DNA from 2 places in the Lactococcus cremoris subsp. cremoris KW2 genome. Region 1 is predicted to be linked to the other one. Evidence: predicted binding sites of a transcription regulator. Region 1 holds the regulator's gene; the other holds the start of a gene.
What was found. The regulator HrcA, encoded in region 1, represses chaperone genes, less so after heat shock. The targets are predictions, from matches to a motif close to TTAGCACTCNNNNNNNNNGAGTGCTAA.
Positions count from the first base shown of each region.

Region 2: the regulator HrcA is predicted to act here: its motif matches at 1,116-1,142, upstream of groES (co-chaperone GroES).

Region 1 is NC_022369.1:965,368-969,677, reverse strand. It holds gene dnaK (molecular chaperone DnaK) at 1-430, opposite strand, end outside; gene grpE (nucleotide exchange factor GrpE) at 502-1,041, opposite strand; gene hrcA (heat-inducible transcriptional repressor HrcA) at 1,071-2,114, opposite strand; gene KW2_RS04695 (hypothetical protein) at 2,262-2,666, opposite strand; gene KW2_RS04690 (M15 family metallopeptidase) at 2,681-3,427, opposite strand; gene KW2_RS04685 (histidine phosphatase family protein) at 3,424-4,119, opposite strand; gene KW2_RS04680 (hypothetical protein) at 4,190-4,310, opposite strand, start outside.
Region 2 is NC_022369.1:391,117-395,426, forward strand. It holds gene nox (H2O-forming NADH oxidase) at 1-568, shown strand, start outside; gene KW2_RS01935 (single-stranded DNA-binding protein) at 659-1,048, shown strand; gene groES (co-chaperone GroES) at 1,167-1,451, shown strand; gene groL (chaperonin GroEL) at 1,538-3,166, shown strand; gene KW2_RS01950 (MBL fold metallo-hydrolase) at 3,216-4,028, opposite strand; gene KW2_RS01960 (sensor histidine kinase) at 4,219-4,310, opposite strand, start outside.

The DNA of each region.
Region 1 (4,310 bases):
TAACGATACGTTCTACTTCAAGACCAGCAATTTTACCAGCATCTTTAGTTGCTTGACGTTGAGCGTCATTGAAGTAAGCAGGAACAGTGATAACTGCTTTTTCAACTTTTTCGCCAAGGTAGCTTTCAGCTGTTGCTTTCAAGTTTTGAAGAATCATTGCTGAAATTTCTTGTGGTGTATATTCTTTACCATTTGCAGAAACTTTTTCAGATGTTCCCATTTTTGATTTGATAGAAATGATTGTTTCTGGATTTGTTACTGCTTGACGTTTTGCAGCATCACCAACAATGATTTCACCATTTTTAAATGCAACTACTGATGGAGTTGTGCGATTTCCTTCTGGATTTGGAATAATTTTTGATTCAGTTCCTTCAAGAACTGCGACTGCTGAGTTAGTTGTACCAAGGTCAATACCGATAATTTTAGACATATTTTAAATCTCCTTTATTTCTTTTACTTATGAATAGTTTAAAGACTTTGCGGTCAATATTTTTTATTAAATTATTGTGCTACAACAACCATTGCAGGACGTAGTAAACGTTCGTGAAGTTGGTAGCCTTTTTGGAAGACTTGCACAATGCTGTCAGCTGGATGTTCGTCATCAGCTGGAACAGTTTGAACAGCCATGTGAAGGTTATGGTCGAAACTTTCATAAGAAACTTCTTCAACCCCTTCTTCTTTAAGGGCTGAAATTAAACTTTCTTGTACCATTTCAAGCCCTTTTTTAACATCATCTGTCAAACCTTCAACAGCAAGTGCACGTTCAAGGTTATCTAATGAAGACAAGATTTTTTTTGCTAAATCTTGCGAGCGATACTTGACAAGTTGTAAACGTTCTTCATTTCCGCGACGTTGCACATTTTGCATTTCAGCAGAAACACGAAGGAATTTATTTTCCCACTCAGTTGCTAACTTTTGCGCTTCATCAAGTTCATTGATTTCTTCTTCAACGATATCTTCAAGCGCTTCTTCTGTTAACTCCTCAGTCACTTCTTCATCAACTTTTTCGTTTTTGATTTCTTCTTTAGTTTCTTCGGACATAGGCCCTCCTTTTTTAAATAACTTTTTAATCATTTACTAATTTCATAATGGTTACCATCAAGGTAACGATAATAATCACTTAATTTCATTGTTAGAACTTTAGCAACTAAATCAAGAACTGATAATGTTCTTTGATAATCCATTTCTACAGGTCCTACAACTGTCAATGTACCAAATCCACGATAAGGAATGACAAATTTTTGCGAGATAATTGTTAAATTTTTCATAAATTTTTCATCATTATCAAATTTAACAGCTCTCATTTCATCATTATTTGTAATCTCGCGAATTTCATGAAGCATTCGCTCATCATCACTAAAGAGTTTATAGAGCTCTGCAAGATTATCCGTCGCATAGTCAAAAATATTTTTACGACCAGCGACTGTCAGATGTTCTTTGAATAAATCATCAAAGATTGATTCAAAGAGTTGTAAAACTTCACTCGTAACCTTAAAATAGCGTTGAACAATTTGTGGAATTTCAGTGCGTAACGTATAGTGAATATCAATCACTTTTTTACCGACTAATCGTTCCTTAACCAAGTTGCTAAAAACAGCTAAATCTGCTTCTGTCATTGATTTTGGTAAAACAAATTGATTTGTTCTTACCTCACCAGTTCCCAAAGTAATGACCGAGAGCACCGAGTGATTATCAAGCATAACCATTTCAAATGAGACTAATTGTTGGTCACGTTGCGGAGCATTAAGAACAAAACTCGTCAATCCTGTTAGTTCTGATAAGCTTTTAGCCGCAGTTTTAAACAAATCGGACAAGCGATAAAAATCGCCATCAAAAGCTTTCATCACTTTGAACAAGTCATTTTGACTGAACTCTTCTAACTGGATGACATTTTCCACAAAATACTTATAGCCCGAAACGCTCGGAATGCGTCCACTTGAAGTATGTTCCTTTTGAATCAAACCCAGCCTTTCCAAAGCTTTCATATCATTTCGAATGGTTGCGCTAGAGGCTTGGATACTATCAAGGAGCGATTTTGAACCGATTGGTGTATGGTCCTTAGCATAAAGTGAAACAATCAAATTTAAAATTTGTCTTTGACGTTCTGTAATCATAGCTGCTCCTTTCTTTATCTCTAAGTTTTTTCTTTTAGCACTCTTTACCTCTAAGTGCTAACAAGTTTATTATAACCCTTTGTTTATACCTTGTCAAGAAAAAAGACATAAAAATTAGCACTCTTTTTATTAGAGTGCTAATTTCTGTTATAAAAGATTAGAATCTTTGGATGTCTGCCAGATATTCATTAGTGTAACTACCATTACAGCAATGATAAAAAGATTTTCAAATCCAACTTGATGTTGAACAAAAAGCAAAACATAGTCAATAATTAAAAGTGCCAAAATAATCTCTAAAAGAATAAAAGTCACACGCCAAAATTTTAATAACAAAAAGATTAATAAGACAAAAATCAATAAATAGATAATACTTTGCCAACTTGTAATTGCTGACGAAATCTTATCCGTTAAAGATTTGAGGTTACTAGAGAGATTATTAAAAAATTGAGTAAAGAAATTATTATGAACAAGAAGGATTTTAATCATTTCTGACAGGCTGTAAATAAAGAGAGCAACGTTCACATAAAGTAAAAGTCTAGTTCGATTTAACATGTTCCTAATTTCCTTTAAGCTGGTAATAATTTAAGATACTCTTCCAACGTCAATTGGTGCTCAGTCATGTATTTGGCATTTTCTAAACCAACATAGCGGAAATGCCAATCTTCATAACCAATTCCAGTGACTGCTTTTTTACCATCTGGAAAGCGAAGCACAAAACCATATTTGGGAGCAATCGCCGCAACTTGTTTGGCATATTGGCTTTCATTCAGGCTATCAATATTACTCATATCAATTGCAAGACCAGTTTGATGCTCTGAACTTCCTGGTGGTTGAGAATAAGTTTGTACATCTTTTATTGCTTCTTCCTCAGAAATAGGATTCCCTGTACTATTGACCGTTCCTTGACCATTCATTTCTGCTTGAACATAAGATTGATAGAGTCCTTCTTGGTATGAAACTGACCGATAACCTGAAATAAGATGCTCGGCTGGTGAAATTTCTTGGGCCGCAGCCAAAAATTGTTGAACTGCTGGTGCAATCCGTTGGTCAACTTGAATCCCATTAACAGTTGCTAATGTTGGGTTCATTTCAGGTTTAGGAGATGCTCGGCTGACTAAAACTAAATCCCAGTCAGACCTTTTTGAATCTGGTAAGTCTTTTTTCTTTGCCACTTCTTTAGATGATGAAATACTTGTTTTTTTTGTTGATTCATTGGTTGAATTCGACTTATTGTTTGTGATTAATATAAATCCCAAAGCTCCGACGATTAAAAGAACAAGCACAATTAAACTAAAAGTAATTCTTTTTTTCATTTTTTAGCTAACTTTTCACTTCCTATTTCTCGATAAGACATGTCCCCAACTTTTCCGATAGTGAATTTTCCGTCTTCAAAAGTCAAATGAGTAACAGAACCATTATCAAGACCATGCGGACGAGGAAGTTCGGGTTGAGCCAATTTTACAAAAGTTCCAATGGTCATACCATGGCTGACAACAACAATATTTTTGGCTCCTTTTGATTCAGATTCTTTAGCAATGTCTGTAAAACCATCCATGATACGACCTGAAAGTTTTTCCCATGGTTCAGCCCAGCCTGCCGTATCAACTTCAAAAATTGCATTAGCAATCACTTCATCAGGCGGAAATTCATCAGTATGATTATTCCCAGTTTCGGTAAATATTCTTGGTAAAACTCCATCAAACAATTCGCCATCATAGCCTCCGTCAAACGAGCCAAAACACCATTCTCGGATTCTTTTATCGTAAGTATAAGGAATTCCTTCGTTATCAGAATTAGCTAAGATAAAGCCCATTGTTTGGATTGTTCGGCCAGAATCAGACGAATATGCCCGATCAAATTTAATTCCTTTTTCTTTAAAACCTAAGCCAAGTTCAATAATTCCTTGTTCTCCAGCTTCAGTCAAAGGTGTATCAGACCAACCTTGCGCTCGTCCAATTGTATTGAACATTGTCTTCCCATGTCGAACTAAATAAATATTTACCATCACTACTCCCCTTTTTAATGATTTGATTTTAATAAAAAAGCTTTACGATATCTTTTTTCTATTTGTACATTTAAAGCCATTCTTGCTTAACTGTGAAAAATGAGCCACGCACTTCACCTGCTAATTTTGAGCGTTGGCGCGCAAATTTAAACTTTCCTTCAAGCTCTTTAGGGATTTCCATCCCAACGGAA
Region 2 (4,310 bases), 570 kb from region 1:
CTTCAAAAATGGAGCAATCAAGGTGGATAAGCATCAACAAAGTAGTGATCCAGATGTTTACGCGGTAGGTGATGTTGCGACAATTTATTCTAATGCCTTGCAAGATTTTACTTATATCGCTCTTGCCTCGAACGCTGTTCGGTCAGGAATTGTCGCAGGACACAATATTGGTGGAAAAGAATTAGAATCTGTTGGTGTTCAAGGGTCTAATGGTATTTCAATTTTTGGTTACAATATGACCTCTACAGGACTTTCTGTTAAAGCTGCTAAAAAATTAGGTTTAGAAGTTTCATTTAGTGATTTTGAAGATAAACAAAAAGCTTGGTTTCTTCATGAAAACAACGATAGTGTGAAAATTCGTATCGTATATGAGACAAAAAGTCGCAGAATTATTGGAGCACAACTTGCTAGTAAAAGTGAGATAATTGCAGGAAATATAAATATGTTCAGTTTAGCGATTCAAGAGAAAAAAACAATTGATGAACTAGCTTTGCTTGATTTATTCTTCCTCCCCCACTTCAACAGTCCATATAATTATATGACAGTTGCAGCTTTGAATGCCAAATAAACAATAGAAATCTATCTGCTTGATAGATTTTTTTATTTTTTAGTGACAAATGCTCAAACTTTACGTATAGAAAGTTAGGAGGATTTTATAATGAATAAAACCATGTTGATTGGTCGTTTAACAAACGCACCTGAAATTTCGAAAACAACGAACAATAAATCTTATGTCCGTGTGACTCTGGCAGTCAATCGCCGCTTCAAAAATGAAAAAGGAGAGCGAGAAGCAGACTTTATCTCGATAATTTTATGGGGGAAATCAGCAGAAACATTGGTTTCCTATGCTAAAAAAGGAAGTCTTATTTCTGTAGAGGGAGAGATTAGAACTAGAAATTATACTGATAAAAATGAACAGAAACACTATATTACAGAAATCTTAGGTTTGAGCTATGATTTATTGGAAAGTCGTGCGACTCTTGCCTTAAGAGAAAGCGCTGTAAAGACTGAGGAACTCTTACTTGAAGCTGATGAGCTCCCTTTCTAATTTATTTGATTAAATCTAAATGTTTTCTCTTGACTAAATCTGACCATTGAGATAAAATAAGAATATGTTAGCACTCAACTATTAAGAGTGCTAAAAATAAAAAATGGAGGAAAGTATAATGTTGAAACCTTTAGAGAATCGCGTAGTTTTACGTGTAAAAGAAGAAGAGGAAAAATCTATGGGCGGAATCGTATTAACGAGCGCTTCCCAAGAAAAACCTCAAACAGCTGAAGTTATTGCTGTCGGTGAAGGGAAAACAACTAATCATGGGACACTGATTTCTCCACTCGTAAAAGTTGGAGATACAGTAATTTTTGAGAAATTTGCTGGAACGACTGTCAAAATGGACGGTGAAGAATTCTTGATTCTCAAAGACTCAGACCTTCTTGCAATTGTAGAGTAAAAATATAAAAGCAATCAATTTTTGATTGTCTTTTGTCTATCTTAAAATCTATTAATTAAAAATATATTCTTAAAAAAGGAGCTAAAATGTCAAAAGAAATTAAATTTTCAAGTGATGCTAGAACAGCGATGATGCGCGGAATTGATATTCTTGCCGATACAGTAAAAACAACTCTTGGGCCAAAAGGGCGTAATGTTGTTCTTGAAAAATCATATGGTTCACCTTTAATTACAAATGATGGTGTTACAATTGCCAAAGAGATTGAACTTGAAGACCATTTTGAAAATATGGGAGCTAAACTTGTTTCGGAAGTTGCTTCAAAAACAAATGATATTGCAGGTGATGGAACAACAACAGCGACAGTTTTGACACAAGCTATTGTTCGTGAAGGATTGAAAAATGTTACTGCAGGTGCAAATCCAGTTGGTATTCGCCGAGGAATTGAACTCGCAGCTGAAACAGCAGTTGCTTCAATTAAAGAAATGGCAATTCCTGTTCACGATAAATCAGCAATCGCTCAAGTTGCTACCGTTTCATCACGTAGTGAAAAAGTTGGGGAATATATTTCTGACGCAATGGAGCGTGTAGGTTCTGACGGAGTTATCACAATCGAAGAATCAAAAGGAATGCAAACAGAGCTTGATGTTGTTGAAGGAATGCAATTTGACCGTGGATACTTGAGTCAATATATGGTTTCTAATACAGAGAAAATGGTTGCTGAGTTAGATAATCCTTATATTCTGATTACGGATAAAAAAATCTCAAATATTCAAGAAATTTTACCGCTTCTTGAACAAATTTTGAAAACAAATCGTCCACTTTTAATTGTTGCTGATGATGTTGATGGAGAAGCATTGCCAACTCTTGTTCTTAATAAGATTAAAGGGGTCTTCAACGTAGTCGCTGTAAAAGCACCGGGATTTGGTGACCGCCGTAAAGCTCAATTGGAAGATTTAGCTATCTTGACAGGTGGTACAGTAATTACTGAAGAACTTGGCCTTGATCTTAAAGATGCTACACTAGAAGCTTTAGGACAAGCTGCTAAAGCAACTGTTGATAAAGACCATACAACAATTGTTGAAGGTGCTGGTTCTGTTGATGCCATTTCTGATCGTGTGGCTATCATCAAAGCACAAATCGAAAAAACAACTTCTGATTTTGACCGTGAAAAATTGCAAGAGCGCTTAGCGAAATTAGCTGGCGGAGTTGCGGTAGTTAAAGTAGGAGCCGCAACAGAAACAGAACTTAAAGCAATGAAACTTTTGATTGAAGACGCACTTAATGCAACACGTGCTGCTGTTGAAGAAGGTATCGTTTCTGGTGGTGGTACAGCTCTTGTTAATGCCATCGCAGCTTTGGATAAACTTTCAGAAGAAGGCGACATTCAAACAGGAATTAACATCGTTCGCCGTGCCCTTGAAGAACCAGTTCGTCAAATCGCGGCCAATGCAGGATATGAAGGTTCAGTTATCATTGATAAACTTCGTTCAGAAAAAGTTGGTACAGGATTTAATGCAGCGACAGGTCAATGGGTAAATATGATTGAAGAAGGAATCGTTGACCCGGCAAAAGTGACTCGTTCAGCTTTGCAAAATGCAGCTTCTGTTGCTGGATTAATCTTGACTACTGAAGCAGTTGTGGCTAATAAACCAGAACCAGCTGCTCCAGCTATGCCTCCAATGGACCCTAGCATGGGAATGGGTGGTATGATGTAATAAAAAAAAGAACCCGAGTGGGTTCTTTTTTATTTTTTAATGATTAATGTTAGATATCATAAAGGGGACTTGCATGTTCATGGCTGGTATCAAGAATTTTTAATTCATTTTTTGTATCCACATCGTGTTGTTGGAGATAACCGTCCATGGTAAGATGAGCAAGTTCTTTAATATTATTATTTAGACTTAAGTGTCCCAAAAATATTTTTTTTGTTTTATTCCCATGAATGTTAAAGGCTGCTTCGGCACCATCTTCGTTAGATAAATGACCTTGGTCACTTAGAATACGTTGTTTTGTTCGCCAAGGATAGGCACCCATTCTTAGAATTTCAATGTCATGATTAGACTCCATTAGATAAGCATCAGCATTTTCAATGGTTCCACGCATACGATCTGAAACATATCCTGTATCAGTCAACATAACGAAACTTTTATCATCTTTCATGAAACGATAAAATTGTGGGGCAATAGCATCATGGCTGACACCAAAAGATTCAATATCAATATCACCAAATGTCATCGTTTTTCCCATCTCAAAAAGATGTTTTTGCTCAAGAGGAATTTTTCCTAAAGCGTTTTTACCATCAAGTTCAGACCATGTATCTTCATTCGCATAAAGGTCAATCCCATATTTACGGGCGAGCACACCAATTCCTTTGATATGGTCACTATGTTCGTGCGTAATTAAAAGTGCATCAATATCATGGATATCACGGTCAATCTCCGAGAGTAAACTTTCTATTTTTTTTCCAGATAGTCCGGCATCAACAAGCATTTTTTTCTTAGGAGTTTCTAAGTAGAAGGAATTTCCAGTTGATCCAGAGGCTAGAATGGAATATTTAAAGCCATTTTGTTCAGTCATAATGACTATTGTAGCAGAAAAAGTCAGGGATTGCTATGAGACTTATTATTTTATTGGAAATAAATTGAGCTTGAAAAAATTTTTCTTTGATGAAGAAGTCTATGTAAGAAATAATAGATTTTTTCCCCGAAAAAGAGTTCACGGATTTGACAGTGAACTCTTTTTGTAGTTTGAATTAGGAAGGACAATTTTATTCAAAATCATCAGCAGCGTCATCCCAATATTCGGAAGTTTCAGAAGAATATGGCAGTGTGAAACTGAAAGTTGTTCCTTTGTCTTCGC